DNA from 3 places in the Streptomyces sp. NPDC023838 genome. Region 1 is predicted to be linked to each of the others. Evidence: riboswitches for the same ligand, from Rfam matches in the RefSeq annotation. Region 1 holds a riboswitch; each other region holds the start of a gene.
What was found. A riboswitch is a leader RNA that binds a small molecule or an ion and turns the genes downstream of it on or off. The one in region 1 is predicted to bind thiamine pyrophosphate.
Positions count from the first base shown of each region.

Region 1 (10,220 bases):
GGGTCGTCCGCCTCGGTGATGGCGCGGACCACCACGATCCGCTCGGCGCCCGCGTCCAGGACCTCGTCGAGGTTGGCCGCGTCGATGCCGCCGATGGCGAACCAGGGGCGCCCGGGGCCGAGCGAGGCCGTGTAGCGCACCAGGTCGAGGCCCGGGGCGTGGCGGCCCGGCTTGGTGGGGGTGGGCCAGCAGGGTCCCGTGCAGAAGTAGTCCACGCCCGGTTCGACGGCGGCCGCGAAGGCCTCCGCGTCGGCGTGCGTGGAGCGGCCGATCAGGACCTCGTCGCCCAGGATCGCCCGGGCGGCCGGGACCGGCAGGTCGCCCTGGCCCAGGTGCAGCACGTCGGCGCCCGCGGCGTGGGCCACGTCGGCCCGGTCGTTGACCGCGAGCAGCTTGCCGTGGCGCCGGCAGGCGTCGGCGAGGACGGCCAGGTGCTCCAGCTCCTCGGCGGCCTCCATGCCCTTGTCCCGCAGCTGGACGATGTCCACACCCGAGGACAGCACCGCGTCCAGGAACGCGGACAGATCGCCCTGGCGCCTGCGCGCGTCCGTGCAGAGGTAGAGCCGGGCGTCGGCGAGCCGCTCGCGGGCCGTGGGCATGAAGTCCCCCGTTGTGTCCGGTGCGGGCGCGGACCGGCGTCGCGGTCCGCGCCCCACCTGTAGGCGATCAGGTCAGACGGCGAGCGCCTGGGCGCGGCGCTTCACCTCCGTGCCGCGATTCTCGCTCAGCGCCTGCGCGGGGGTGCCGGGCAGGGTCGGGTCGGGGGTGAAGAGCCACTCCAGCATCTCCTCGTCGGAGTAGCCGTCGTCCCGCAGGAGCGTGAGGGTGCCGCTGAGGCCCTTCACGACCTTGTCGCCGTCGATGAAGGCGGCGGGCACCTGCAGCGTCCGGTTCTCACCGCGGCGTACGGCGATGAGCTGGCCCTCCTTGACCAGCTGCCGCACCCGCGTCACCTCGACATCGAGCATTTCCGCGATGTCGGGAAGGTGGAGCCAGGCGGGGACGAGTGCATCGGTTTTCGCGTCAATCTCGGTCACGGGACAAGCGTGCCATCCCGGACTGACACTCGGTAGCCGGAGCTCAGCCGACTGCCGCCTTGAGGGGGACGGACGGGTCGGCGGCGCGCACCGGATCCAGCCTCGCACCTGCTTCGATGAGCTTGCGGCCCTGCGCCAGATCGCGCGGTCGGCCGACGGCCAGGAGGGCGACGAGCACGCCGTCGCGCAGCCAGCAGACCGACCAGGCGGCGCCCGCCGGGTCGCCACGCCACAACAGCCGGTCGGCGCCGCCGTGGTGGCCCGCGTACTGCACGAACCTGCCGAACTGCTCGGACCAGAAGTACGGCACCGGGTCGTACGGCCGCACCGCCTCGCCCACGATGTCCGCCGCCACCGTGCGCGGCCCCTGCAGCGCGTTGTCCCAGTGGTGGATGAGCAGCCGCTCTCCGTACCTTCCCGAAGGGAAGGAGGCGCAGTCCCCGACGGCGTAGACGTCCGGCAGCGAGGTGCGCAGCCGGTCGTCCGCCGTGACCGCGCCCTCCGCGCCCCGCTCGATGCCGGTGCCCGCCAGCCAGTCCGTGGTGGGCCGGGCGCCGATGCCCACGACGACCGCGTCGGCCGGGAGGCGGCGGCCGTCGGCCAGGACGACGGCTCCCGGCTCGACGGCCGCCACGCGCGCGTGGGTGAGCAGTTCGGCGCCGCTCTCCGCGTACCAGCCGGCCATCGGCTCGGTGACCTCGGCGGGCAGCGCGCCCGCCAGCGGCCGGTCGGCGGCCTCCACGACGGTGACCGCGCAGCCCGCCTCGCGCGCGGCCGTGGCGAACTCGGCCCCGATCCAGCCCGCCCCGACGACCACGACGCGGCGCTGGGCGCTCAGGACCGCGCGCAGCCGCCCGGCGTCCTCCAGGGTGCGCAGCAGATGGACGTCGGGCATGTCCTCGATGCCGGGCAGGGTGATCGGCTCGGCGCCGGAGGCGATGACCAGCGCGTCGTACGGGACGGGCCCGGACGCGGTGTCGATCTCGTGCTCACGCGCGCGTAGGTCCGTGACGGTCTCGCCCAGGCGCAGGTCGACGCCCAGGCCTTCGAAGTCCACCTCGAAGGCCGAGCCCTCGGCCTTGCCGAGCAGCACCGCCTTGGAGAGCGGGGGGCGGTCGTACGGCTGGTGGGGCTCGGCGCCGATGAGGGTGATCCGGCCCGGGAAGCCCTGTTCGCGCAGGGCCACCGCGGTCTGGACCCCGGCCATGCCCGCGCCGACGACCACCACGTGCCGCTGTTCCGAATGCGTCTGGTTTTCGCTCACCCGATCACCTTAGACACCTGACAGTTCGTCAGGAATCTGGTCAGGCGTTAGCCTGACGCACGTACAAGCACTCGCGGGAGCCCGGACGCACCGGGCTGAGAGGGAGGCTGCAGCGGCCTCCGACCGTACGAACCTGATCCGGGTCATGCCGGCGAAGGGAGGGGCTGGACGCCCATGCATTCATCCCGAAACGGGGTAATTCCCCACGGGTCGGACGTACTGGTGGTGGGGGGCGGCATCATCGGCCTCGTCACAGCCTGGCGGGCGGCGCAGCGGGGCTTGCGCACCGCGCTCGCCGACCCCGAACCCGGCGGCGGCGCCGCCCAGGTCGCGGCGGGCATGCTCGCCGCCGTCACCGAACTCCACTACGGCGAGGAGACCCTCCTCGGCCTCAACCTGGCCTCCGCCCGGCGCTACCCGGACTTCGTGGCCGAGCTGGAGCAGGCGAGCGGCCTCGGCACCGGCTACCGCGCCTGCGGCACGCTGGCGGTCGCCCTGGACGCCGACGACCGCGCCCATCTGCGCGACCTGCACGCCCTCCAGCAGCGCTCGGGGCTCGACTCCCAGTGGCTCACCGGGCGCGAGTGCCGCCGCCTGGAGCCGATGCTGGCACCCGGGGTGCGCGGCGGTCTGCGGGTCGACGGCGACCACCAGATCGACCCGCGCCGCCTCACCAGAGCCCTGCTGACGGCGTGCGAGCGGGCCGGGGTGGTCTTCCACCGCGGCTGGGCCGAGCGGCTCTCGGTGGTGCGCGAGCGGGCCACCGGGGCCGTCCTGGCCGACGGCACCGAGCTCACCGCCGACCAGGTCGTCCTCGCGGGCGGCAGCCTCAGCGGCTGGCTCGCCGGGGTCCCGGACGAGCTGCGGCCGCCGGTGCGCCCGGTCAAGGGCCAGGTGCTGCGGCTGACCGTGCCGCCCGCGTACGCGCCGTTCCTGTCCCGCACCGTCCGCGCGGTGGTCCGCGGCAGCCACGTCTACCTGGTGCCGCGCGCGGACGGCGAACTCGTCGTCGGCGCCACCAGCGAGGAACTGGGCTGGGACACCACGGTCACCGCGGGCGGCGTCTACGAGCTGCTGCGCGACGCGCACGAACTGGTGCCCGGCATCACCGAACTGCCGCTGACCGAGACCCGCGCCGGGCTGCGCCCCGGCTCCCCCGACAACGCACCGCTGCTCGGCCCGACCGCCCTGCCCGGCCTGCACCTGGCCACCGGCCACTACCGCAACGGGGTGCTGCTCACCCCCGTCACCGGCGACGCGCTGGCGCACGCGCTGGCCACCGGCGAACTGCCCGACGAGGCGCGCCCCTTCACCCCCCGCCGCTTCACCTCCGCCCCGGCGGAGTCCGTACCGCAGGAGCTGACCGTATGACCGTCTCCCCTGACCGTATGACCGTCTCCTCGACGACCGTCTCCGTCCACGTCAACGGGGAGGCGCGCGACCTCGCCCCCGGCACCACCCTCGACGTCCTCGTCGCCACTCTGGCGCCCGCGCCCGCCGGGGTCGCCGCCGCCGTCAACGAGACGGTGGTCCCGCGCGGCCAGTGGGCCGCGACCACGCTCGGCGCGGGCGACCGCGTCGAGGTCCTGACCGCCGTCCAGGGGGGCTGAACCATGGCCGACGACCTGTTCACCCTCGGCGGTACGACCTTCACCTCGCGGCTGATCATGGGCACCGGCGGGGCGCCGAGCCTCGACGTCCTGGAGCGCTCGCTCGCCGCCTCCGGCACCGAGCTCACGACCGTCGCGATGCGCCGCCTCGACCCGACCGTGCAGGGCTCGGTCCTGTCCGTCCTGGAGAAGCTGAACATCAGCGTGCTGCCGAACACGGCGGGCTGCTTCACCGCCGGGGAGGCCGTGCTGACCGCCCGCCTCGCGCGCGAGGCGCTCGGCACGGACTGGGTCAAGCTGGAGGTGGTCGCCGACGAGCGGACCCTGCTGCCCGACCCCGTCGAGCTCCTGGACGCGGCGGAGGTGCTGGTCGACGACGGTTTCACGGTGCTGCCGTACACCAACGACGACCCGGTGCTCGCCCGGAAGCTGGAGGACGTGGGGTGCGCGGCGATCATGCCGCTCGGCTCCCCCATCGGCTCCGGGCTCGGCATCCGCAACCCGCACAACTTCGAGCTGATCGTGGATCGGGTCACCGTCCCGGTCATCCTCGACGCCGGCGCGGGCACCGCCTCCGACGCGGCGCTCGCGATGGAGCTGGGGTGCTCGGCGGTGATGCTCGCGTCGGCCGTCACGCGCGCGCAGGAGCCGGCCCTGATGGCGGAGGCGATGCGGTACGCGGTGGAGGCGGGCCGCCTGGCGTACCGGGCGGGCCGCATCCCCCGCCGCCACTTCGCCCAGGCGTCCTCCCCCGTGGAGGGCCGCGCCGCACTGGACCCGGAGCGCCCGGCCTTCTGAGCGCGCACTTGCGGGGCAGCGGGGCTGGTCGCGCCCACGCGGCGGAGCCGCACATGTCACAGCCCCGCGCCCCTACGGGGTCAGGGGCGCGGGGAACTGCGCGACAAGCCCCCACCGGCCCGCAGCCGAAAAGCGACCAAGACCGGGCCCACGCCACCGCGTCCGTCACAGCTCGGCTTCAGTCCCGCCCCGGGATCACCCGGGGCGGGAGGGCTGTCGGTGACCGCTCGTAGACTCTCCTGCGTGGATACGACCCTTCAGGACCCCCTCGTCGGGCAGGTGCTCGACGGCCGCTACCGCGTCGAGGCGCGCATCGCCGTCGGCGGTATGGCCACGGTCTACCGGGCCGTCGACACCCGCCTCGACCGGGTGCTCGCCCTCAAGGTGATGCACCCGGCGCTCGCCGCCGACGGCTCGTTCGTGGAGCGGTTCATCCGCGAAGCCAAGTCCGTCGCCCGGCTCGCCCACCCCAATGTGGTCGGCGTGTTCGACCAGGGCACCGACGGCGGGTACGTCTACCTGGCGATGGAGTACGTGGCGGGCTGCACCCTGCGCGACGTGCTGCGCGAGCGCGGCGCCCTCCAGCCCCGGGCCGCGCTCGACATCCTGGAGCCGGTCCTGGCCGCCCTCGGCGCGGCGCACCGCGCCGGTTTCGTCCACCGGGACATGAAGCCGGAGAACGTGCTGATAGGGGACGACGGCCGGGTCAAGGTCGCCGACTTCGGCCTGGTCCGGGCGGTGGACGCGGTCACCAGCACCACTGGCAGCGTCCTCGGCACCGTCTCGTACCTCGCCCCCGAGCAGATCGAGCAGGGCACCGCCGACACCCGCGCGGACGTCTACGCGTGCGGTGTGGTGCTCTACGAGATGCTGACCGGCGCCAAGCCGCACTCGGGGGAGAACGCCGCCCAGATCCTCTACGCCCACCTCCACGAGGGCGTGCCCGCGCCCTCCGCCGCCGTGCCCGGCCTCGCCGTCGAGCTGGACGAGCTGGTGGCCTCGGCCACCGCCCGTACCCCCGACGCCCGGCCGTACGACGCGGTGGGCCTGCTCGCGCAGACCCGCGAGGCCCGTGCCGCGCTCAGCGACGAACAGCTGGACGCGGTGCCCCCCCAGGCCACGCCCGCGGCCGGGACCTCCGGCTCCGAGGACCGTACGAGCGTCATACCGCGCGCGGTGGCGACGCCGCCCCGGGGCGCCGTGCCCACGGCGGCCGCCGCCCCGCTCCCGGCCGAGCAGGACCCGGTCAACCGCACCAGCCGGCTCACCCTGCCGCCGCCCGCGCCGGCCCCGGCACGCGCGCGTGCCGGACGGCCCCGCCTCGTCCTGAACGGGCGGCGCGGCCTGATCGCCGTCGTCGCGGCCGTCCTGCTGGTGCTGGGGGTCGGCGCCGGGGTCTGGTACATCAACTCCGGCCAGTTCACGCACGTCCCCGCCGTCATCGGGCAGAGCGAGAGCGCCGCCAAGAAGCGGCTCACGGACGCGGGCCTGTCGGTGAAGAAGGTCGAGCGACGCTACAGCGACACCGTCAAGCGCGGCACCGTGATCCAGACGGACCCGGAGACGGGCGCGCGCGTGCGCGGCAACGCCTCGGTGACCGTCGTGGTCTCCAGCGGCCCGGAGATGGTCAAGGTCCCGGACGTGGGCGGCAAGCCGCTGGACGACGCCAAGAAGGCGCTGGCCGATGCCGGGCTGACGCCGGGCGCGGTCACCGAGGAGTTCAACGAGGACACCGACCAGGGCTCGGTCATCAGCACCGACCCGGCCGCGGGCGCCCCGCGCCGCGCGGACACCGCGGTCGCCCTCGTCGTCAGCAAGGGCGCCCCGGTCGAGGTCCCCGGGGTCGTCGGGGACTCGGTGGAGGACGCCACCTCGGCCCTGAAGGACGAGGGCCTGGAGGTGCAGATCGCGTCTGAGCAGGTCAACTCGCCGCAGGAGGCGGGCAGCATCGCCGCCCAGTCCGCGGCCGAGGGCTCGCGCCTCGCCAAGGGCGACACGGTCACGCTCACCGTCTCCAAGGGCCCGCGGATGATCACCGTGCCCAAGGTGACCGGCGAGAAGGCCGACGACGCCCAGAAGGACCTGGAGAAGGCCGGTTTCAAGGTCAAGGTCGATCACGGTTTCCCGTTCCTCAGCGACGAGATCGCCAGCCAGTCCGTGAAGGCCGGCGACCAGGCGCCGGAAGGCTCCACCATCACCATCAAGACCAAGGGACTCTGATCCACCCCATGCGCAACCCCATCGGCGGCCACGTCCCCGTGGCCGGCGGCCTCGCCACGACCGGCCTCGCCTACGCGCGCGACATCGGCGCCGAGACCGTGCAGGTCTTCGTCGCCAACCCGCGCGGCTGGGCGACGCCCACCGGCAACCCGGCCCAGGACGAGAAGTTCCGCGCGGAGTGCGCCGCCGGGGGCGTCTCCGCGTACGTCCACGCCCCGTATCTGATCAACTTCGGCTCGCACACCGAGGCGACCGCCGAGCGGTCGGTCCAGTCGCTGCGGCACTCGCTGCGCCGGGGCCGCGAGATCGGCGCGCTCGGCGTGGTCGTGCACACCGGCTCCGCGACCGGCGGCAGGCCGCGCGCCGAGGCGCTGGCGCAGGTACGGGAGCGGCTGCTGCCGCTCCTGGACGAGCTGACGCGCGACGACGACCCGTTCCTGCTGCTGGAGTCGACGGCCGGGCAGGGGGCCTCGCTGTGCTCGCGGACCTGGGACTTCGGCCCGTACTTCGAGGCGCTGGACGCCCACCCCAGGCTCGGCGTCTGCCTGGACACCTGCCACATCCACGCGGCCGGGCACGACCTGGCCGGGCCCGGCGGGGCGAAGCAGACCCTGGACCTGCTGGTGGAGACCGTCGGCGAGGGGCGGCTGAAGCTCATCCACGCCAACGACTCCAAGGAGGGCGTGGGCTCGCACCTGGACCGGCACATGAACATCGGCGCCGGTCACATAGGCGCTGAACCGTTCCGCGAGCTGCTCGCGCACCCGGCGACCGACGGCGTACCGCTGATCATCGAGACGCCCGGCGGGAAGGAAGGACAGGCGGCGGACATCGCGCTGCTGAAGTCGCTGCGCAGCTGATCTTCCCTCTTGAGGAATACCCCTAGGGGGTATACCGTTCTTGTCATCGACAGGAACGGTCATCCGGCGTTGGGGGAGATCATGCAGCACGAGGCGCACACGCACACCGAGCACGGCCACCACGAGCACGGCGCGCACGAAGGGCACGGCCAGCACGAGAGCTACGGCCAGCACGCGGAGCACGGCGGCCACCACGAGCACGCCGACCACGCCGGTCACCACGAGCACCAGCAGCACCAGCAGCACGGTGACGCGCACGCGCACCACGCCCACCACGCCCCCGGCGGCGGCAAGGTCAGCTGGTCCATGGCCGCCCAGGCCACCCTGCACTGCCTCACCGGGTGCGCCATCGGCGAAGTGCTCGGGATGATCGTGGGCACCGCGTTCGGCTGGGGCAACATGCCGACGATGGTGCTGGCCATCGTCCTGGCCTTCTTCTTCGGCTACTCGCTCACCCTGCGCGGCATCACCCGGGCCGGCGTCGACTTCCGTACCGCCTTCAAGGTCGCGCTCGCCGCGGACACCCTCTCCATCGCCGTCATGGAACTGATCGACAACGGAGTGATCGCGCTCTGGCCGGCCGCCATGGACGCGACGCTCGCGCAGGCGCTGTTCTGGGGCTCGCTCGCGGTCTCGCTCGCGCTCGCCTTCGTGATCACCACGCCGGTCAACAAGTGGATGATCGGCCGCGGCAAGGGCCACGCGGTGGTCCACCAGTACCACCACTGACGCAGCCGCAGGGCGCCAGGACTCAGAGCTCGGGGCCGTCCCCGGGCTCTTCCTGGTACGAGTAGCGCTGCTCCCGCCAGGGGTCACCGACGTTGTGGTAGCCCCGCTCCTCCCAGAAGCCCCGCCGGTCCGCCGTCATGTACTCGATGCCGCGGACCCACTTCGGGCCCTTCCAGGCGTACAGATGCGGGACGACCAGCCGTACCGGGAAGCCGTGCTCGGCGGTGAGGAGCTCACCGCCCTTGTGGGTGGCGAAGACCGTGCGGTCCGAGAGGAAGTCGGAGAGGCGCAGGTTGGAGCTGAAGCCGTACTCGGCCCAGACCATCACGTGCGTGACGTCCGGCGCGGGCGGCGCGAGCTCGGCGACCGTACGCGCGAGGACTCCGCCCCATTCGGCCCCCAGCATCGAGAACTTCGTGACACAGTGAAGATCCGCGACGACGGTGGCGAAGGGCAGGGCGGTGAACTCCTCGTGGTTCCAGCAGTGCTTGTCGCCGTCGGCGGTCGCCCCGAAGACGCGGAACTCCCACCGCTCGGGCTTGAACCTGGGGACCGGGCCGTAGTGGGTGACCGGCCAGCCACGCTGGAGCCGCTGCCCGGGGGGAAGCTCCGACTGCGCTGCTTCCCGTTGCTCCGGGCGTTCCGGCTGACCCATGACTCCATGGTGACAGACGGCGAGGGGTGGTCATGACCAGGAGCGTCCCGATTCGGGCAACTCCTACTAAGCATGCACTTACTGGACGCTCCCAGCGCGCGGTGCGAGGATGCGCGCGAATCTGCCCCTCACCCGTGTGGAAGGAGCCTCTGCGATGCAGGGCGACCCCGAGGTCATCGAGTTCCTGAACGAGCAGCTGACCGCCGAGCTGACCGCGATCAACCAGTACTTCCTGCACGCGAAGATGCAGGAGAACTTCGGCTGGACGAAGCTCGCCAAGTACACGCGTCACGAGTCGTTCGACGAGATGAAGCACGCGGAGGTACTGACCGACCGGATCCTGTTCCTGGACGGGCTGCCCAACTACCAGCGGCTCTTCCACGTCCGGATCGGGCAGACGGTCACCGAGATGTTCGAGGCGGACCGGCAGGTGGAGGTCGAGGCGATCGACCGCCTCAAGCGCGGCATCGAGGTCATGCGAGCCAAGGGCGACATCACCTCGGCGAACATCTTCGAGTCGATCCTGGCCGACGAGGAGCACCACATCGACTACCTCGACACCCAGCTCGAACTGGTCGAGAAGCTCGGCGAGGCGCTGTACATCGCGCAGCTCATCGAGCAGCCGGAGGGCTAGGGCTCGCCCGGTGGATCTGGCCTATCCGGCGAATCTGGCCCTAGGCGGCCTCGGCGAGCTCCTGGTCGCTGGCGAGCACCGCGCTGACCTCGCCCTTCTCCAGCAGTTCCCGGCGAGGGCAGGCGCCACGGCCGAGGAGGCCCTGGATGGTGCGCACACACGATCCGCAGTCCGTGCCGGCCTTGGTGGCCGAGGCGATCTGGCGCGGGGTGCAGGCGCCGGCGGCCGCGTGCTGCTCGACCTGCTTGTCGGTGATGCCGAAGCAAGAGCAGACGTACACGCGGGTCACCTCCCTGGCAGGACGGTCGGGCGAGCCATCCCCTATTCGGTGAGGCTTACCTAACCGTACCCAAAGTCGGGGAGGACGAAAAGCCCCGGATACGCCGGTGGGGCGCGGATCACAGATCCACGCC
Region 1 covers NZ_JBFAAD010000055.1:21,851-32,070, reverse strand. Annotated here, with positions in the region: gene thiE (thiamine phosphate synthase) at 1-599, opposite strand, end outside; gene AB0G17_RS35465 (Rv2175c family DNA-binding protein) at 672-1,037, opposite strand; gene AB0G17_RS35460 (FAD-dependent oxidoreductase) at 1,081-2,301, opposite strand; TPP riboswitch at 2,365-2,478, shown strand; gene thiO (glycine oxidase ThiO) at 2,476-3,672, shown strand; gene thiS (sulfur carrier protein ThiS) at 3,669-3,911, shown strand; gene AB0G17_RS35445 (thiazole synthase) at 3,915-4,709, shown strand; gene pknB (Stk1 family PASTA domain-containing Ser/Thr kinase) at 4,953-6,929, shown strand; gene AB0G17_RS35435 (deoxyribonuclease IV) at 6,938-7,789, shown strand; gene AB0G17_RS35430 (DUF4396 domain-containing protein) at 7,871-8,518, shown strand; gene AB0G17_RS35425 (sulfite oxidase-like oxidoreductase) at 8,541-9,173, opposite strand; gene bfr (bacterioferritin) at 9,328-9,807, shown strand; gene AB0G17_RS35415 ((2Fe-2S)-binding protein) at 9,848-10,096, opposite strand.

Region 2 (10,220 bases), on a different contig from region 1:
CCGCGCCGTCGTCGCCATCTCCGCCAGCGAGCTCGACGCCGGCGCCCGCGAGAAGATCCGCGCCGCCCACGGCGGCCTCATCGCCATGATCGTCGAAGCCCTCGCCGACCTCGGTCACACCCAGCCCCGCCTGGCCGCGATGCTCCTCCAGGGCGTCGTCGACACCGCCGTACGCCGCATCGAACTCGACGCAGCGGAAGACCCGACGACGATCACGGATGCGGCAGTGGCCATGGCCCTGCGAGGCGTAGTCGGCTGAGCGGGCACTGCCGTCCGCGACGGCGCGCCGTCGGCCGCGGTCACCTGACCTGCGGGTCTGTGAGGAGAACGACTCGATCGGCCTCGACGTCGAAGCCGAGCACCGGATGGCCGGAGTCGCCTTCCGGGTCCATCAGCACCGACTTGCCCAGCCGCCGGCCGATCTCCCGAAGGAAGCCGCAGAACACATCAAGTCGCTCCTGGCCCTGCAACTCCCGCAGGTCGACGTCAAAGTCGACTTCATCGGCGGCATGGAAACGGCTCACACCCCCCAAACCGGCAGCAGTCGCGCATGCCCGCCCCGCACCAATGCCAGCGGGTTCAGATACACCTCCCCCCGTTTCAGCCCCCAGTGCAGACACCCCTCCTCCTTGCAGTGGGCCGGTGCCGCCTCCTCGGTCTCCACGGTTGCCACGAGCTGCCCAGCCGCCACCCGCTCACCCACCCGGACCAGCGCCCGCACCGGCTCGTACGTCGTCCGCAGTGGTGGGCTTCCGGAGCCGTCCAGGGTGATCGTCAGGACACCCGTCCCCGCGACGGGGCCCGCGAAGGTCACCCGGCCCGCCGCCACCGCCCGGATCTCCGTCCCGGGTGGGGCCGCCAGGTCTACGCCGCGGTGGCCGGGGCCGTACGGCGTGGCGGGTGGGTTCCAGGTCCGTACGACCACGGGTGTCCCGGGGACCGGCCAGGGCCGGCCTCCCGTCCGAGCCGCCTCCCCGACCGCGGGTGGCGGTGCGGGCATCGCGGTCCGGGCGGGAGGCCCGGCTGAACCAGCCAGGGCCGCCGTCGCCAGTAGCCAGAGCAGTGTGCGGTGCATGCGGGAAATGATCCCGGGACGCGGGGATTCGCGATGATCATGGGCCGGGGCTGTGGACAACGGGCTCGTTGTGGACAGTGGCGTCACCCGGCACGGTGAGGGTCCCGTACACTTCTTGTGGCGATCCGGGTCACCGGGTCGACTTCGCACGCCCCGCCGGTGGTCCAGACCATCGGCCGCGCCTCTCGGTCCTTCACCTGTCAACGGTGTGGGGCACGGCGCATCGGGGCGTCAGGCGCGGCAGCCGCCCGGCAGCCGCGATAACCGAGTACCTCAAGGAGTACGGCCATGGCCGTCGTCACGATGCGGGAGCTGCTGGAAAGCGGCGTCCACTTCGGTCACCAGACCCGTCGCTGGAACCCGAAGATGAAGCGCTTCATCTTCACCGAGCGCAACGGCATCTACATCATCGACCTGCTCCAGTCGCTGTCGTACATCGACCGCGCCTACGAGTTCGTCAAGGAGACCGTCGCGCACGGCGGCTCCATCATGTTCGTCGGTACGAAGAAGCAGGCTCAGGAAGCCATCGCGGAGCAGGCGACGCGCGTGGGCATGCCCTACGTGAACCAGCGCTGGCTCGGCGGCATGCTGACCAACTTCTCCACCGTCTACAAGCGTCTGCAGCGCCTCAAGGAGCTCGAGCAGATCGACTTCGAGGACGTCGCGGCCTCGGGTCTCACCAAGAAGGAGCTCCTGGTCCTCTCGCGCGAGAAGGCCAAGCTGGAGAAGACCCTCGGTGGTATCCGCGAGATGTCGAAGGTTCCCAGCGCCGTCTGGATCGTCGACACCAAGAAGGAGCACATCGCCGTCGGTGAGGCGCGCAAGCTCCACATCCCGGTCGTCGCGATCCTCGACACGAACTGTGACCCCGACGAGGTCGACTACAAGATCCCGGGCAACGACGACGCGATCCGTTCCGTCACCCTGCTCACCCGCGTGATCGCCGACGCCGTCGCCGAGGGCCTCATCGCCCGTTCCGGCGTCGCCACCGGTGACTCGAAGCCGGGCGAGAAGGCCGCCGGCGAGCCGCTCGCCGAGTGGGAGCGCGACCTGCTCGAGGGCGACAAGAAGGCCGACGAGGCCGAGGCCCCCGCCGCCGAGGCCGCTCCGGCCGCCGAGGCCGAGGCCGAGAAGCCGGCCGAGGACGCTGCGGAGGCTCCGGCCGCCGAGGCCCCGGCCGCGGACGCCGAGCAGGCCTGACCTTCACGGTCTTCGCTGCGGCGGTGACGGCGGGGGCGCACGTTGTGCCCCCGCCGTCATCCCGTAGCCCCGTAGATCTTCCGTAGATCTTTCAGACTTCGAGTCAGACTTCGAGAGAGAAACACAGACTCATGGCGAACTACACCGCCGCTGACGTCAAGAAGCTCCGTGAGCTCACCGGCGCCGGCATGATGGACTGCAAGAAGGCGCTGGACGAGGCCGAGGGCAACGTCGACAAGGCCGTCGAGGCGCTGCGCATCAAGGGCCAGAAGGGCGTCGCCAAGCGCGAGGGCCGTTCCGCCGAGAACGGCGCGGTCGTCTCCCTCCTCGCCGAGGACAACACCTCCGGTGTCCTCCTCGAGCTGAAGTGCGAGACGGACTTCGTCGCCAAGGGTGACAAGTTCCAGGCCACCGCCGCCGCGCTCGCCGCGCACGTCGCCAAGACCTCCCCGGCCGACCTGGAGGCGCTGCTCGCCTCCGAGATCGAGGCCGGCAAGACCGTCCAGGCGTACGTCGACGAGGCCAACGCCAACCTCGGCGAGAAGATCGTCCTGGACCGCTTCGCGCAGTACGCCGACGGCTTCGTCTTCGCGTACATGCACCGCACCATGCCCGACCTGCCGCCGCAGATCGGTGTCCTGGTCGAGCTGGACAAGGCCGACGCCGACGTCGCCAAGGGCATCGCCCAGCACATCGCCGCGTTCGCGCCGAAGTGGCTGTCCCGCGAGGACGTCCCGGCCGAGGTCGTCGAGACCGAGCGCCGTGTCGCCGAGGAGACCACGCGCGCCGAGGGCAAGCCCGAGGCCGCGCTGCCGAAGATCGTCGAGGGTCGCGTCAACGGCTTCTTCAAGGACGCCACGCTCCTTGGCCAGCCGTACGCGCTCGACAACAAGAAGTCGGTCCAGAAGGTTCTGGACGAGGCCGGTGTCACCCTGAAGCGCTTCACGCGCATCAAGGTCGGCATCTGAGTCCGTCCGGCGATCGACGGAAGACCCGGCTGGGACCAGCTAGGGTCTGAGGCAGTCGTCGTTCGCGCTCGCGACGGACGACCGCAGATCTGACGAGGAGGCCATTGCCGCTCAGGGACACAGCACCCACCGGCAATGGCCTTCTTCGTATGTGTACGAGGAGATCCCCATGAATCAGGGCGCGGACGCCGCCACTCAGGCTGACCACAAGCGCGACGACGGCAAGGTGACCGGGCGCTTCATGCTGAAGCTCTCCGGTGAGGCGTTCGCCGGCGGAGGGGGTCTCGGCGTGGACCCCGACGTCGTGCACGCCATGGCCCGCGAGATCGCCAATGTCGTACGGGACGGCGCGCAGATCGCCGTCGTCATCGGCGGCGGCAACTTCTTCCGCGGAGCCGAGCTCCAGCAGCGCGGCATGGACCGGGCGCGCTCCGACTACATGGGCATGCTCGGCACGGTCATGAACTGCCTCGCTCTCCAGGACTTCCTGGAGAAGGAGGGCATCGACTCCCGGGTCCAGACGGCCATCACGATGGGCCAGGTCGCGGAGCCGTACATCCCGCTGCGCGCCGTGCGCCACCTGGAGAAGGGACGCGTCGTCATCTTCGGCGCGGGCATGGGCATGCCGTACTTCTCCACCGACACCACGGCCGCCCAGCGCGCCCTGGAGATCGACGCCGAGGCCATGCTGATGGGCAAGAACGGGGTGGACGGGGTCTACGACTCCGACCCCCGCGTCAACCCGGACGCCGTGAAGTTCGACGCGCTGGAGTACGGCGAGGTCATCACCCGCGACCTGAAGGTGGCGGACATGACGGCCATCACCCTCTGCCGCGACAACAACCTCCCCATCCTGGTCTTCGAACTGCTCGCCGAGGGCAATATCGCGCGCGCGGTCAAGGGTGAGAAGATCGGCACGCTCGTGAGCGACCAGGGCACCCGGGCCTGACCGGGGGATGGACAATCCCCTGACGGTCGGACACCGTGCAGGGAAAGACGCGGGTTACGCAGGGCCGTTGAGCACCCGACGGAACTCCCGGCCCACTCAAGACATGCAGGAGCAAGTGGTGATCGAAGAAATCCTCCTCGAAGCCGAGGAGAAGATGGAGAAGGCCGTCGTGGTCGCCAAGGAGGACTTCGCCGCGATTCGCACCGGCCGTGCGCACCCGGCGATGTTCAACAAGATCGTGGCCGACTACTACGGTGCGCTGACGCCGATCAACCAGCTGGCCTCGTTCTCGGTGCCCGAGCCGCGCATGGCCGTGGTGACCCCGTTCGACAAGAGCGCGCTGCGCAACATCGAGCAGGCGATCCGCGACTCGGACCTGGGCGTCAACCCGAGCAACGACGGCTCCATCATCCGGGTGACGTTCCCGGAGCTGACGGAGGAGCGCCGCCGGGACTACATCAAGGTCGCCCGGACCAAGGCCGAGGACTCCAAGGTGTCGATCCGCTCCGTGCGCCGCAAGGCCAAGGACGCCCTCGACAAGCTGGTCAAGGACAAGGAGACCGGCGAGGACGAGGTCCGCCGTGCGGAGAAGGAGCTCGACGACACCACCGCGAAGTACGTCGCGCAGGTGGACGAGCTGCTCAAGCACAAGGAAGCAGAGCTGCTAGAGGTCTGATGAACGACTCTTCCTGGGGGGCTCCGCCGCGACCCGAGCACTGGGGGCCACCCGACCAGGGGCCTTCCCAGGAGGTGCCTTCGGCGGGGGCTGCCTACGATGCGTATGACGCCCCGTCCCGTACGCAGCCGATGCCCGTCGTGCACCACACGGGCAGAGAAGCCGCCGCAGACCTTGAAGAACGTGACCGGGGGGCCGCTCGGGTGAGCGGTCCCCTGTTCCGCGAAGAGACGCCGCAGGAGCCCATGCCCAGCTCGGTACCACCTTCGACTCCGCCGCAGCCGCAGCGGCCCGCGCAGCCGGAGAAGAAGCGGGCGGGGCGCGACCTGCGGGCCGCGATAGGGGTCGGCGTCGGGCTCGGCGCGGTGATCCTGGCCTCGCTGTTCGTCGTCAAGGCCGTCTTCGTCGGCGTGATCGCCGTGGCGGTCGTCGTCGGCCTGTGGGAGCTCACCTCCCGGCTCGACGAGCGCAAGGGCGTCAAGGCGCCGCTGGTGCCGCTCGCGGTGGGCGGCGCGGCGATGGTCGTCGCCGGCTACGCGCGCGGTGCCGAGGGCGCCTGGGTGGCGATGGCGCTGACCTCGCTGGCGGTGTTGGTGTGGCGGATGACAGAGAAGCCCGAGGGTTATCTGAAAGATGTCACCGCCGGTGTCTTCGCGGCGTTCTACGTGCCGTTCCTGGCGACGTTCGTGGCGATGATGCTGAGTGCCGACGACGGGCCGTGGCGGGTCTTCGTCTTCCTGCTGCTGACCGTGGTCAGCGACACCGGCGCGTACGCGATCGGCTGGCGCTTCGGCAAGACCAAGCTGGCGCCGCGCATCAGCCCCGGCAAGACCCGTGAGGGCCTGGCCGGTGCGGTGACGTTCGCGATGGTGGCGGGGGCGCTGTGCATGCACTTCCTCATCGACGACGGCCAGTGGTGGCAGGGCCTGCTGCTCGGCCTCGCGGTCGCGGTGAGCGCCACGCTCGGCGACCTCGGCGAGTCGATGATCAAGCGGGACCTGGGCATCAAGGACATGGGCACGCTGCTGCCCGGCCACGGCGGCATCATGGACCGCCTGGACTCCCTGCTGCCCACGGCACCGGTGGTGTGGCTGCTGCTGGTGATCTTCGTCGGTGGTGGCTGACCGACCGTTCCACCAGGCGCTGACCTGCTGTTTCAGCGGTCGGGGGCTCGTTGTCCACAGGGCGGCGGGCCCCTTTCCGTATGTCTGCGACACTGGTAACACCATGCCGAAGCCCGGAGAACTCACTTTCGTCGCCCCCCGCGGAGCCAAGAAGCCGCCGCGGCACCTCGCCGACCTCTCGCCCGCCGAGCGGAAAGAGGCTGTCGCCGCGATCGGCGAGAAGCCGTTCCGCGCCAAGCAGCTCTCGCAGCACTACTTCGCGCGGTACGCGCACGACCCGGCCCAGTGGACCGACATCCCCGCGGGCGCGCGCGTCCGGCTCCAGGAGGAGCTGCTGCCGGACCTGATGTCGGTGGTGCGGCACATCTCGTGCGACGACGACACCACCCGCAAGACGCTGTGGCGGCTGCACGACGGGACGCTCGTGGAGTCGGTCCTGATGCGCTACCCCGACCGGGTGACGATGTGCATCTCCTCGCAGGCCGGCTGCGGCATGAACTGCCCGTTCTGCGCGACCGGCCAGGCGGGCCTGGACCGCAACCTGTCGACCGCCGAGATCGTGCACCAGATCGTCGACGGCATGCGCGCGCTGCGCGACGGCGAGGTCCCCGGCGGCCCGGCGCGCCTGTCGAACATCGTCTTCATGGGCATGGGCGAGCCGCTCGCCAACTACAAGCGGGTCGTGGGCGCCATCCGCCGCCTCACCGACCCCGAGCCCGACGGGCTGGGCCTGTCCCAGCGCGGCATCACCGTCTCCACCGTCGGCCTGGTCCCCGCCATGCACCGCTTCGCCGACGAGGGCTTCAAGTGCCGCCTCGCCGTGTCGCTGCACGCGCCGGACGACGAGCTGCGCGACACCCTGGTCCCGGTCAACACCCGCTGGAAGGTCCGCGAGGTCCTGGACGCGGCGTGGGAGTACGCGGAGAAGTCGGGCAGGCGCATCTCGATCGAGTACGCGCTGATCCGCGACATCAACGACCAGGCCTGGCGCGGTGACCTGCTCGGCCGCCTCCTCAAGGGCAAGCGCGTCCACGTCAACCTGATCCCGCTGAACCCGACGCCGGGCTCGAAGTGGACCGCCTCGCGCCCCGAGGACGAGAAGGCGTTCGTCGAGGCCATCGCGGCCCACGGAGTGCCGGTCACCGTCCGGGACACCCGTGGCCAGGAGATCGACGGAGCGTGCGGACAGCTCGCCGCGACCGAGAGGTAGTCTGGGCTCGAAATTGCATATTCCGACAGGGGAGCGCCACAGCGCTGAGAGTGCGACACCGTCAGGTCGCAGACCCTCTGAACCTCGCCCAGGTCATTCTGGGTAGGAAGTTCGGTCATCACTCAAGCTGTTGCGCCCTGCTCGCACGACCCGCCGTCGTACGGGCAGGGCCGCGTCTCTTCCTGGTCACACCAGGAGGATCACCACCATGCGCAGTACCAAGAAGATGGCGGCCGGCGCGCTCGCCGCCGCCCTCGGGGTCAGTACGCTCGCCGCGTGCGGCGGCAAGGACGAGGGCGCCAAGTCCGACGGCGGCACCAAGTCCAAGACCGTCACGCTGGTCAGCCACGACTCGTTCGCCGCCTCCGACGCGGTGCTCAAGGAGTTCACCGCGCAGACCGGCTACACCGTCAAGGTCCTCAAGAGCGGCGACGCGGGCGCGGCCCTCAACCAGGAGATCCTCACCAAGGGCTCCCCGCGCGGCGACGTCTTCTTCGGCGTCGACAACACCCTGCTCTCGCGCGCCCTCGACAACGGGATCTTCACCCCGTACGAGGCGAAGGGCCTCGCCGCCGTCCCCGCGGCCGTCCAGCTCGACAAGGGCAAGCACCGGGTCACGCCGATCGACACCGGCGACATCTGCGTCAACTACGACAAGAAGTACTTCGCGGACAAGAAGCTCACCCCGCCGAGCTCCTTCGCCGACCTGATCAAGCCCGAGTACAAGAACCTGCTGGTCACCGAGAACGCGGCGACCTCCTCGCCGGGCCTGGGCTTCCTGCTCGGCAGCGCCGCCCAGTACGGCGACGAGGGCTGGCAGGACTACTGGAAGAAGCTCAAGGACAACGGCGTCAAGGTCGTCGACGGCTGGGAGCAGGCCTACAACCAGGACTTCTCCGGCTCGGCCGGCGGCAAGAAGGCCAAGGGGGAGCGCCCGCTGGTCGTCTCCTACGCCTCCAGCCCGCCCGTCGAGGTCCTGTACGCCAAGCCGCAGCCCACCGAGGCCCCCACCGGGGTCGCCACCGGCACCTGCTTCCGCCAGACCGAGTTCGCGGGGCTCCTCAAGGGCGCCAGGAACGAGGCGGGCGGCAAGGCGCTCCTCGACTTCCTGATCTCCAAGAAGTTCCAGGAGGACATGCCGCTCAACATGTTCGTGAACCCGGTGCTGGGGGACGCCAAGCTGCCCGAGCTGTTCACCAAGTTCGGCGCCACGGTCACCGAGACGCACGACGTCGCTCCGGAGAAGATCTCCAAGAACCGTGAGCAGTGGGTCAAGACGTGGTCCTCGCTCGTGCTGAAGTAAGCCGCACGCCCCGCGCGAAGAAGGCGCGCGCGAACGCGGTGCGGCTCGGCCTGATGGCCCTGCCGCTCGCGTTCTTCGCGCTCTTCTTCGCCTGGCCCGTGGCCGCGATCGTCGGCCGCGGGCTGCGCGTCGACGGCGTCTGGCACCTCGGCCGGATCGGCGAGGTGATCACCGAGCCGGACATCGGGCACGTGCTGTGGTTCACCACCTGGCAGGCGCTCGCCTCCACCGCGCTCACGCTGCTGATCGCGCTCCCCGGCGCGTATGTCTTCGCGCGCTTCGACTTCCCCGGCCGGCACCTGCTGAGGGCCGTCGTCACGGTCCCCTTCGTGCTGCCCACGGTCGTCGTCGGCACCGCCTTCCTCGCGCTGCTCGGCCGGGGCGGGCTGCTGGACGAGCTGTGGGGCGTACGCCTGGACACCACGGTGTGGGCGATCCTGCTGGCGCACGTCTTCTTCAACTACGCCGTCGTCGTACGGACCGTCGGCGGCCTGTGGGCCCAGCTCGACCCGCGCCAGGAGGAGGCCGCCCGGGTCCTCGGCGCCTCACGGTTCGCGGCCTGGCGCACGGTGACCCTGCCCGCGCTCGGCCCGGCCGTCGCGGCCGCCGCGCTGATGGTCTTCCTCTTCACCTTCACCTCCTTCGGCGTCGTCCAGATCCTCGGCGGCCCGACCTTCTCCACACTCGAAGTGGAGATCTACCGCCAGACCGCCCAGCTCCTCGACCTGCCGACCGCGGCGGTCCTGACCATCGTCCAGTTCGCCGCGGTCGGCGCGGTCCTGGCCGTGCACGCCTGGACGGTACGGCGGCGCGAGAGCGCCCTGAAGCTGGTCGATCCCGCGCGGACGGCCCGGCGCCCGCGCGGCGCGGGCCAGTGGACGCTGCTCGCGGCGGTGCTCGCCGTGGTGGTCGTGCTGATCCTGCTGCCGCTGGGCGTGCTGGTCGCCCGCTCCCTGGACACTCCCGACGGCTATGGCTTCGGCTACTTCCGCTCCCTCCAGTCGGTGGGGCAGGGCGGCACGTTCCTGGTGCCGCCGCTGGAGGCGGTGTGGAACTCCGTGCAGTACGCGCTCGCCGCGACCGGGATCGCGCTGGCCATCGGGGGACTCGCCGCCGCGGCCCTCACCCGGCGCGGAGGACGCCTGGTCAGAGGCTTCGACGCGCTCCTGATGCTGCCGCTGGGAGTGTCGGCGGTGACGGTCGGCTTCGGCTTCCTGATCACCCTGGACCGGCCGCCGCTGGACCTGCGCACCTCCTGGATCCTGGTGCCGCTGGCCCAGGCGCTGGTGGGCGTGCCGTTCGTCGTACGGACCATGCTTCCCGTACTGCGCGCGGTCGACGGGCGGCTGCGCGAGGCGGCCGCCGTGCTCGGCGCGTCCCCGCTCCGCGTGTGGCGGGAGGTGGACCTGCCGCTGGTGCGGCGGGCGCTGCTGATCGCGGCGGGGTTCGCGTTCGCCGTCTCGCTCGGTGAGTTCGGCGCGACCGTGTTCATCGCCCGCCCCGACCGCCCCACCCTGCCGGTCGCGGTGGCCCGCCTGCTCGGCCGGGCCGGGGACCTCAACTACGGCCAGGCGATGGCGCTCAGCACGATCCTGATGGTGGTGTGCGCGGCGTCCCTGCTCCTCCTCGAACGTATTCGCACAGACCGGACCGGAGAATTCTGATGCTGAAGCTCGACGGGGTGACGGTCCGGTTCGGCGAGCGGGCCGCGCTCG
Region 2 covers NZ_JBFAAD010000057.1:1,090-11,309, reverse strand. Annotated here, with positions in the region: gene AB0G17_RS35675 (helix-turn-helix domain-containing protein) at 1-259, shown strand, start outside; partial or broken gene AB0G17_RS35670 (hypothetical protein) at 300-518, opposite strand; gene AB0G17_RS35665 (M23 family metallopeptidase) at 521-1,075, opposite strand; gene rpsB (30S ribosomal protein S2) at 1,364-2,275, shown strand; gene tsf (translation elongation factor Ts) at 2,407-3,243, shown strand; gene pyrH (UMP kinase) at 3,413-4,192, shown strand; gene frr (ribosome recycling factor) at 4,311-4,868, shown strand; gene AB0G17_RS35640 (phosphatidate cytidylyltransferase) at 4,868-5,992, shown strand; gene rlmN (23S rRNA (adenine(2503)-C(2))-methyltransferase RlmN) at 6,096-7,202, shown strand; TPP riboswitch at 7,220-7,329, shown strand; gene AB0G17_RS35630 (thiamine ABC transporter substrate-binding protein) at 7,411-8,505, shown strand; gene AB0G17_RS35625 (iron ABC transporter permease) at 8,559-10,169, shown strand; gene AB0G17_RS35620 (ABC transporter ATP-binding protein) at 10,169-10,220, shown strand, end outside.
Region 2: it holds a riboswitch for thiamine pyrophosphate, as region 1 does, so the genes downstream of both, AB0G17_RS35630 (thiamine ABC transporter substrate-binding protein) here and thiO (glycine oxidase ThiO) in region 1, are expected to answer to the same signal.

Region 3 (10,220 bases), on a different contig from region 1:
AACTCGACGCGGAGCGCGCCGCCAACGACGGCGCGTACCTGCAGTTTCTACGGGAAAGGAACATGTCGGCCGGGTTGTACGCGCTGGACGCGGGCGACCAGGACCCGCAGCAGCCGCACGCCCAGGACGAGATCTACTTCGTGGTGAGCGGCCGGGCCTCCATCACGGTCGGCCTGGAGACCACCGAGGTGGCACGGGGCAGCGTCGTCTACGTGCCGGCCGGGGTCGCCCACCGGTTCCACCACATCGCGGAGGACCTGCGGGTTCTGGTCGTCTTCTCTCCCCCTGAGAGCTGAGGGCGACCCCCGGGTTTCCCTAAGGGTCCGGTCAGGGGAGATCAAGGGCTGCGAGGCCCCCGTTCGGTACCCCCGCGCCCCTAGCATCGAGGGTGTCGAAGGCAGCAGCCCGAGATTCCAGGAGACCGACGATCAAGAAAGAGGTACGGACGATGGCCGCACGGGAGATATTCACGGGGATGCCCTGGTGGGTGAAGTGGGTCGCCGTGCCCGTCATCGCCCTGGTCGTATTCGGCGGTCTCATCGCCAGTGTGGTCGGGTTCCTGTTCTCGCTGCTCTTCAAGGCGCTGATCTTCGTGGCCCTGGCCGGCGGTCTCATCTACGTCGTCCGGCGGTTCATGTCCTCGTCGTCCTCGCGCGGCGACTGGTAGGCGCCGAGGCGCATTTCGTACGGGCGTGGTCCCGCGAAGGCACAGCGCTCGTACAGAACGGCCCGGGATTAGCCCGCTTGAGGGACGGCGAGGCCAAACCCCTCGTGGCACCGGAGGCGGCCGTTATGGTGAAAACCTCTGCTGCCTCGGGCGGGCTCCTTGCCCGTCAGGACGCCTGGGGGTGACCTGTGGCCACGGCCGCGAACGCCGGTGTCCCTACCCTGATCGGTTCGGTCCAGCGGGCCTTGCGCCTGCTGGAGGCCGTGGGAGCCCATACGGACGGCGCTCCTGCCAAACAGCTGGCCCGGGAGGCCGGGCTGCCGCTCCCCACCGCGTACCACCTGCTGCGCACCCTCACCCACGAGGGCTATCTGCGCAGGGAGAACGGTGTGTTCGTGTTCGGCGAGGCGGCCGAGCGGCTGGCGGACGGCGGGGCGATGCAGAATCGTCGCACCAAGATCAGCCGGTCCCTCGCGGAGTGGCGTGACGCCATCGGGGTCCCCGTCTACTTCGCGGTCTACCGCGAGGGTGAGATCGAGATCGCCGGGGTGGCCGACACGCCGTCGGCCCCGGCCGTCGAGGAGTGGGCCGACTTCCGGGAGACCGGACACGCGCACGCCATCGGCCAGTGCCTGCTGAGCCAGCTCGACGAGAAGGCCCGCGAGGACCATCTGGACCGGCACCCCGTCCGCGCGGTCACGCCCTATTCCGTACGCGACCGCCGCGCCCTCCTGGACCGTCTCGCGACTACGGAGCGTATGCAGCCGGTGGTCGAAAGGCAGGAGTACGCGCTGGGTACGGTCTGCGCCGCCATCCCGGTCCCGGCGGGTTCCGGAGCCGCCACCATGGCCATCTCCCTCCCCCTTCACCAGCAAGAACGGCTGATTCCGGCGATCGAGCAGCTCCGCGGCGAGGTGGGCCGGCTCCTCGGTTCCCTCGCGTTCTCTATCAGTATCTGAAAACTCACTCCTTGTGATCTTTTAGTGGTTCCAGCACGATTGCGTCAAGAGGGCCAGGGGGATCATTCCTGGCCATTTCAGCTACAGCGGGGTACGTGATGCGTGAGGTCCTGGCAGAGGTCATGATGAGCTTCCTCGTCTCCGAGGAGCTCTCCTTCAGGATCCCGGTGGAGCTCGCGTACCGCGCCGACGATCCGTACGCGGTCCGCATGACCTTCCACCTTCCCGGGGACGAACCCGTGACCTGGACGTTCGGGCGGGAACTGCTGCTCGACGGCATCAACACCCCCACCGGTGACGGGGATGTGCACATCGCGCCCTCCCGCCCCGAGGAGCTCGGCGACGTCCACATCCGCCTCCAGGTCTCCGGCGAACGGGCGCTCTTCCGGGCCGGGGCGGGCCCGCTGGTGGCCTTCCTCGACCGCACCGACAGGCTCGTACCGCTGGGACAGGAGCGCGCGTTCGGCGACTTCGACGGACATCTGGACGAGGCGCTGGGGCGGATCCTGGCCGAGGAGCAGAACGCGGGCTGAGCGCCGCCTACTTCTTGCGGCGCCGGCCGCGTCCGCCCCGCACCGGACCGCGGGCCCCGGCGGCTGGGCGGTCGGCCGAGACCACCAGCGCCGCCAGGGCGGTGGTCACCGGCACCGAGGCCACCAGGCCGATCGAGCCCACCAGCGTCCGGACGATCTCCTCGGCGACCAGCTCGCTGTTGGCCACCGTCCCCACGCTGCTCTGTGCGATCGAGAACAGCAGCAACAGCGGGAGCGCCGCGCCCGCGTACGCCAGGACCAGGGTGTTGACCACCGACGCGATGTGGTCGCGGCCGATCCGGATGCCCGCCCGGTACAGCCCGCGCGGGCCCATCGTCGGGTTGGCCTCGTGGAGCTCCCAGACCGCCGACGTCTGGGTGACCGTCACATCGTCGAGCACACCGAGCGATCCGATGATCACGCCGGCCAGCAGCAGGCCGGACATGTCGATGTTCGGGTAGAGCCCGTGGATCAGGCCGGTGTTGTCGTCGGTGTTGCCGGTCAGCGAGGCCCAGCCGATGAAGAGCGACCCGAGCAGCCCGATCAGGACGAGTGAGACCAGCGTGCCGAGCACGGCGACCGAGGTGCGCGCCGACAAGCCGTGGCACATGTACAGCGCGATCAGCATGATCGCGCTCGACCCGACCACCGCGACCAGCAGCGGATTCGAGCCCTGGAGGATCGCGGGAAGGATGAAGAGCGTCAGCACGGCGAACGACACGACCAACGCGACGAGCGCCATCACCCCGCGCAGCCGCCCGACGACCACGACCGCGAGCGCGAAGATGCCCGCGAGCAGCGCCATCGGGAGCCGCCGGTTCACATCGGTCACCGAATACTGCAGGTCGTGCGGGGCGTCGGGGGCGTACGCGACGATCACGCCCTGCCCCTTGTGCAGTTGGCGCGGGGCATCCGGCTGGACGATCTCCGTGAACGTGCGGCCCTTCTCCTTGCCGCTGGTGACCTCGATGGTCGCCTTGGCGCACTGGCCCTGCTGGGAGCGCTTGGCCTCCTGGCCCTCGGGAGTCGAGGTGTCGCCGGTCGGCGGGGTCTGGCCGGCGTTGACCGTCTTGCAGTCGACCTTCTGGAGGGCGACCACCTTCGCCTGCTGGGTCTGGCGGTCGAAGCCGACCCCGGTGCGCTGGTGCGAGGGCGTCCCGCCGGGCCACAGGACGGCCAGGCCGACCACGACCGCCACCGAGAACGGGATCAGCACGGCGGCGATCACCTTGCGCAGGTGCTTCGAGACGGGCGCCGCGGGGCCGTGGCTGTGGGTGTGTCCATGGCCCTGGCCGTGCGGGTGTCCGTGGGCGTCTTCGGGGGGCTGCTCTGCTGACGTCACCGCCCGATCATCGCAAGAACGGCGGGGGCCCTCTGTTCAGCGCGCTGGAAATGGCGCTAGCGTGGTGACACCTTTGCACACGCGGGAGCTCGGAGCACCGGGCTGAGAGGGCGCTGAAAGCCGTACGAACCGTACGGAAGCGGCTGCGCCGACCGCCGAACCTGTTACCGGGTAATGCCGGCGTAGGGAGTAGGTCTCATGACCATTCAGGACGCACGCACGCCTGCCTCGAACCAGAACGAGGCCGGGAAGTCCATCGGCTGGCACAAGGGATACGTCGAGGGCTCGCGTCCCGACCTCCGGGTGCCGGTCCGCCAGGTGCACCTCACCAACGGCAAGGACGTCACGCTGTACGACACGTCCGGGCCGTACACGGACCCGAACATCGAGACGGACGTCCGCCGGGGACTCGCCCCGCTCCGGGAGAACTGGATCATCGCGCGCGGCGACACCGAGGAGTACGCGGGCCGCCCCGTCCGCCCCGAGGACGACGGCATCAAGCACACTTCGCCGCGCGGCGGCCTGAAGAACCTCGACGCGGTGTTCCCGGGCCGCCCGCGCCAGCCGCGCCGGGGCCGTGACGGCCAGGCCGTCACCCAGCTCGCCTACGCCCGCCGGGGCGAGATCACCCCGGAGATGGAGTACGTCGCGATCCGCGAGAACGTCTCCCCCGAGGTCGTGCGCGAGGAGATCGCGGCCGGGCGCGCCGTGCTGCCCGCCAACGTCAACCACCCCGAGATCGAGCCGATGATCATTGGCAAGCGGTTCCTGGTGAAGGTCAACGCCAACATCGGCAACTCCGCCGTCACCTCCTCCATCGAGGAGGAGGTCGACAAGATGACCTGGGCCACCCGCTGGGGCGCCGACACGGTCATGGACCTCTCCACCGGCCGCAACATCCACACCACCCGTGAGTGGGTGCTGCGCAACTCCCCCGTCCCGATCGGCACCGTGCCGCTCTACCAGGCGCTGGAGAAGGTCGACGGCCGCGCCGAGGAGCTGACCTGGGACATCTACAAGGACACGGTCATCGAGCAGGCCGAGCAGGGCGTCGACTACATGACGGTCCACGCGGGGGTGCTCCTGCGGTACGTGCCGCTCACCGCCCGCCGCAAGACCGGCATCGTCTCCCGCGGTGGCTCGATCATGGCCGCCTGGTGCCTCGCGCACCACAAGGAGTCGTTCCTGTACGAGAACTTCGAGGAGCTCTGCGAGATCCTCGCGGCGTACGACGTGACGTACTCCCTGGGTGACGGCCTGCGCCCGGGTTCGATCGCGGACGCCAACGACGAGGCGCAGTTCGCCGAGCTGCGCACCCTCGGTGAGCTCAACACGATCGCCAAGCGCCACAACGTCCAGACGATGATCGAGGGCCCGGGGCACGTCCCGATGCACAAGATCAAGGAGAACATCGACCTCCAGCAGGAGATCTGCGAGGAGGCGCCGTTCTACACGCTCGGCCCGCTGACGACCGACGTCGCCCCGGCGTACGACCACATCACCTCCGGCATCGGCGCGGCGATGATCGCCTGGTGGGGCACGGCGATGCTCTGCTACGTCACGCCCAAGGAGCACCTGGGTCTGCCGAACCGCGACGACGTGAAGACGGGCGTCATCACGTACAAGATCGCGGCTCACGCGGCGGACCTCGCCAAGGGGCACCCGGGCGCCCAGGAGTGGGACGACGCGCTCTCGGACGCCCGCTTCGAGTTCCGCTGGGAGGACCAGTTCAATCTGGCCCTCGACCCGGACACCGCGCGGGAGTTCCACGACGAGACGCTGCCCGCCGAGCCGGCGAAGACCGCTCACTTCTGCTCGATGTGCGGGCCGAAGTTCTGTTCGATGAAGATCTCGCAGGACATCCGGCGCGAGCACGGCGGGGACCTGGCGGCGACGGACATCGAAGCCGGAATGGCGGAGAAGTCCAAGGAGTTCGCCGAGGCGGGCAACCGCGTCTATCTGCCGATCGCGGAGTGACGTACGAGCCCCGATGTTTCACGTGAAACGGCGAGCCCTGTTTCACGTGAAACGGGGCAAGGACCTCTGTTTCACGTGAAACACGCGCAGCTGTGTGCGGCTCTGCGTGGCCGTGGTTTCACGTGAAACGAAGGTGACGCTGATTTCCCGGTCGGCTCCTGACGGTTCCGGGTGGTTTCACGTGAAACGGGCGCGCCCCGACTCCGTTTACTCCGGCGGGTGTTCGGGCCCCCCGAAGTCGGGACTGGTGAAGTCCGGGCTGGTGAAGCTGGGCCGGGTCCCCGTCGTCGACGGGTCGCCCGGGCTGTCGAAGTCGGGCCGGTCGTAGCCGAGGCTCGGCATCCGGCCCGTCGGGCGGCGTCTGGGCACGCCCGGACCGGCGCCCGGGGCGGCCAGCGCCTCACGCAGGAACGGGTAGATACCCCGCTCCACCAGGGCGTGGCGCCAGGCCTCCCGTGCCCGGGAGACCTCCTGCGCTCTCTCGTCGCCCACCTCGCCCTCCTCGGGCTCGGCGACGACCTGAGTGGAGCCGTTGCGGATCGCGGTGAGCAGGAGACTGATCGCGGCGGCGAGTATCGCGGCCGCGGTGAGTGCGCCGAAGAACCAGCCGGCCGTCAGTAAAGTGTCGGCGAAGGCGGGCTGTGGGTTGAGCATCTTCAGGATGTAGCCCACCAACAGGAAGATCGCGGCGGCGGTCCCGGCGAGGACGGGCGCCAACACGGCGACGACCGCGCCGACGCCCGCACCCGAGGTGGAATCCGGGCTGTCGATCACCGGAGCCGTCATCACCGAGCCGCGTTCCGATGTGAGCGCGGGGGTGGAGGGCGCACGCAGCTCCTCGCGCGCCTTGACGTAGTGGTCGTACTCGGCCGCCGCGGCCGCCGACACGAGAGCACCGGCGTTGAGCACCATCGTGCGCAACTGCTCGGTGTTGAGCCGTACTCCTACACCGGCCAGCTCGGGCCGGTCGGGCGCGGTGCGCAGTGCGTCGTCGAGGATCCGCTCGAACTCCGGGCGGTCCTCGGTCAGCAGGTGCGGAGCGCTGTTCATGTGCATCCCCCGATGCTCCGTAGGGCCGGAAAGCCCGCCTGATGAACGGGCAATCGGGCGGAAACGGAGGAGAGCCTGCTACGGATAAGCCGATGGTAGAGCGGTTACGGCACGGGGTGACAGGGTGTTTCCGAAATCACCTTGCCACCGCCCGAGCCGGTGCTTTCCCGATTACGCGTCAGTCATGCAGAGGCAACTGCACGACCAGCAGTTTTCCGGCCATGGTCACCCCGCCGTCCATCGCGATGGCGAGGCCGTCCGCGTACACATGCGGTCCCTCCACGACCGGACGGGAGTCTTCCTCGCCGTCTTCGGTGCCCACTTCGCCCAGGAGGTAGGGGATCGGGCTGTGTCCGTGGACCACCCGCTGCCCGCCGTACGCCGAGAGCAGCTCACGCGCGGCCTGCGGGCCCGACTCGTCGCGGAAGGCGAAGCGCTTGGTGAACTTCCGGAACAGGTCCCAGCATTCGTCGGCGTCGTTGCGGGTGAGCAGCGCGTGCACGGTGTCGTTCACGGCCTCGATGGAGTCGCCGTACTCCAGGTACGCGGTGGTGTCGGAGTGCATCAGCAGATGCCCGTCCTCCTCCTCGATCGCGTCGAGGCGGGACATCCACTGCAGATGGACGTCCTGGAGGCGGTCCATGTCGGCCTTCTGGCCGCCGTTGAGCAGCCAGGCGGCCTGGAAGGTGGCGGTTCCCGCACCGGAGTTGACCGGGGTGTCGCCGAAGCGCTTGGCGCCGATCAGGAGCAGCTCGTGGTTGCCCATGAGGGCCTTGCAGTAGCCGCCGGCGGCCGCGGCCTCGGCGGACAGCCGCATCACCAGGTCGATGACGCCGATGCCGTCGGGTCCGCGGTCGGTGAAGTCACCGAGGAACCAGAGGCGGGCATTGCCCGCGGCCCAGTTCCCGTCGACGTCGATCAGCCCCTGCTCGCGGAGCGCGGCCAGGAGTTCATCGAGGTAACCGTGGACGTCGCCCACGACGAAGAGCGGGCCGAGGCCGTCCGGCAGGGGCGCCGGGGCCGGGGCGGGGTCGCTCTCCACCCGGACCTGCACGGTGTCCCCCCGGTTGATCACCGGGAGGTCGCGTGCCGTCGGGGTGTAGCCCTCGGGCGGCTCGTCGTCCGGAAAGGCGTTCCCCGGGTGGATGTCCGCGGGAAACGCCTCCGCCGGGTGCACGGCCGCGGGAGGGTGCGGCTGCGCCGGTGGAGGCATCTCGACGGGTGGGGGCGGCGGCGGGACCTGCGCGGAATGCGCGGGAGCCTGCGCGTACGGAGGCACCCGGAAGTCACGCAACGTCTCCGTCCGCTCGGGTCCCTGACCGGCCCCCTGAGTCATCGACCCCTCCACCACCGTCGCGCCGCCGTACACCGTGGGACCCCCCTGGTCGGGCGGGGATCCGTGGTGTCGTTCGCCCATCATAGGAATGAGGCTCGTGCTGTGTGACGCACCAGGGGTGGTGAATCCGGGCGCGGTCGTGGTTCACCGGTTGTTATGTCCCCAATGTGTTGGTCTAGTCCTTGTCCGCATCGCTGTCGGGGCTCCTGTCCGGCACGTTCGGGTCCTGGCCGAGCCCCCTGCGGGGTTCCGCGACGGGGGAGCGCGGGGGGCTGACCGTCGTCCGCGGCGACCGGCGCTGCGACGACGTACGGACGATGAGTTCGGTCGGTATCACCTGCTCGATCGGGTGACCGTGGTCGATGCCCTCGATGGCGTCGATGAGCAGTTGGACCACGGCCGTGCCGATGCGCCGAGGCTTGAGCGAGAGGGTGGTGATGGGCGGTTCGGTGGTCGCGTACACGGTGGACTCGCTGCAGCAGACGAGCAGCAGGTCCTCGGGTACCCGCAGTCCGTATCTGCGGGCGGCCGCCAGCAGATCGGTGCCGTTGGGGTCGAACAGTCCGTACACGGCGTCGGGCCGGTCCGGGCGGGCGAGCAGCCGGTCGGCCGCGACGGCGCCCGCGCACGGGTCGTGGGCCGGGTAGGACTCGTAGACCGGGTCCTGCCCGACCCGCTCGCACCAGCGCAGATACGCCTCGGTGGAGAGCCGGGTATAGGTGTCGGTGGTGGTGCCGGTGAGGAGGCCGATCCGGCGGGCGCCGGCGGCTGCGAGATGGTCGAGCAGTTCGAGTACGGCGGCCTCGTGGTCGTTGTCGACCCAGGCGGTCACCGGCAGTGAACCCGCCGGGCGGCCGTCGGAGACCACCGGCAGCCCCTGACGGACCAGTTCGGTGACGACGGGGTCCTGGTCGGAGGGGTCGATCACGACGGTGCCGTCGAGGGCGACGTTCGACCAGACGTCCGCGGGGCTGCGGCGTGAGGTGGCGGGCAGAATGACGAGGGCGTAGCCGCGGGCGAGCGCCGCGGACGTCGCGGCCCTCGCCATCTCGGCGAAATAGGCGAACTCGGTGAAGGTGAAAGGTTCATCCCCGTAGGTCGTCACGGTCAGGCCGATCAAGCCGGACTTGCCGGTACGGAGCGTGCGGGCCGCTGCGGATGGGCGATAGCCCAGCCGGTCTGCGACCTCGCGGACGTGGCGGCGGGTGGCGTCGGGGAGCCGGCCCTTGCCGTTGAGCGCGTCGGAGACGGTCGTGATGGAGACACCGGCGGCGGCGGCCACGTCCCGAATGCCCGCCCGCCCCAGCCGGCGACCGGTCGACCGGCTCACCTGGTGCTTCCCTGCTGCTGTCATGGCGAGCCGATAGTAGGGCGAGGCGAGACAGTTGGACCGGGTGCATATGCACGCGTTGACAGGCACGTTTCTGCATGATCATTAGTGCCTAATGGCCTTGATTTCCATGGAAGTTAGAGGCAGTCGCGTTGTGGTGGCGGTTGTCGATCGGTGGGCGGCTGCCGAATGCCCGATGTTTCGAAGAGGTCTCAACTCACCTGCACGAGGGACGCGCGCCACGGCGCAAGCCACCGGCGCACGGCTCTGGCAGGGAGCGCTCCCCCTCCCGCGCGCTCACGTTCCCCAGGTCCGGGCGGGCCGGAGCGGCCGCCCCCGGAGGAAGCCCGTGGCCCTTCGCAGGGACGCCGAATCCTCATAAGGTGAGCAGTATTCGTACGGACGGAACGGTCGAGGAGGACCTGCGGTGAGCGAGACGAGCCCCAAGCTGCGCGCCGAGCTGGACGGCATCCCCACCTACAAGCCCGGCAAGCCTGCGGCGGCCGGCGGCCCCGTCGCGTACAAGCTGTCCTCCAACGAGAACCCGTACCCGCCGCTGCCGGGGGTGATGGAGAGTGCCATCGCCGCCGCCGGGAGCTTCAACCGCTACCCGGACATGGGCTGCACCGGTCTGATGAACGAGCTGGCCGACCGCTTCGGCGTGCCGCTCTCCCACCTCGCCACGGGCACGGGCTCGGTCGGCGTCGCCCAGCAGCTGCTTCAAGCCACCTCCGGCCCCGGTGACGAGGTCATCTACGCCTGGCGCTCCTTCGAGGCGTACCCGATCATCACCCAGATCAGTGGAGCGACGTCTGTCAAGGTGCCGCTGACCTCCGGCGATGTCCACGACCTGGACGCCATGGCCGAGGCGATCACCGAACGGACCCGGCTGATCTTCGTCTGCAACCCGAACAACCCGACCGGCACCGTGGTCCGCCGGGCGGAGCTGGAACGATTCCTCGACCGGGTGCCCTCGGATGTGCTGGTGGTCCTGGACGAGGCGTACAAGGAATTCGTCCGCGACGC
Region 3 covers NZ_JBFAAD010000003.1:201,437-211,656, reverse strand. Annotated here, with positions in the region: gene AB0G17_RS05245 (cupin domain-containing protein) at 1-296, shown strand, start outside; gene AB0G17_RS05240 (DUF5326 family protein) at 449-667, shown strand; gene AB0G17_RS05235 (helix-turn-helix domain-containing protein) at 856-1,626, shown strand; gene AB0G17_RS05230 (SsgA family sporulation/cell division regulator) at 1,725-2,159, shown strand; gene AB0G17_RS05225 (YibE/F family protein) at 2,167-3,501, opposite strand; TPP riboswitch at 3,573-3,707, shown strand; gene thiC (phosphomethylpyrimidine synthase ThiC) at 3,700-5,478, shown strand; gene AB0G17_RS05215 (hypothetical protein) at 5,686-6,534, opposite strand; gene AB0G17_RS05210 (metallophosphoesterase) at 6,707-7,864, opposite strand; partial or broken gene AB0G17_RS05205 (LacI family DNA-binding transcriptional regulator) at 8,112-9,218, opposite strand; gene hisC (histidinol-phosphate transaminase) at 9,622-10,220, shown strand, end outside.
Region 3: it holds a riboswitch for thiamine pyrophosphate, as region 1 does, so the genes downstream of both, thiC (phosphomethylpyrimidine synthase ThiC) here and thiO (glycine oxidase ThiO) in region 1, are expected to answer to the same signal.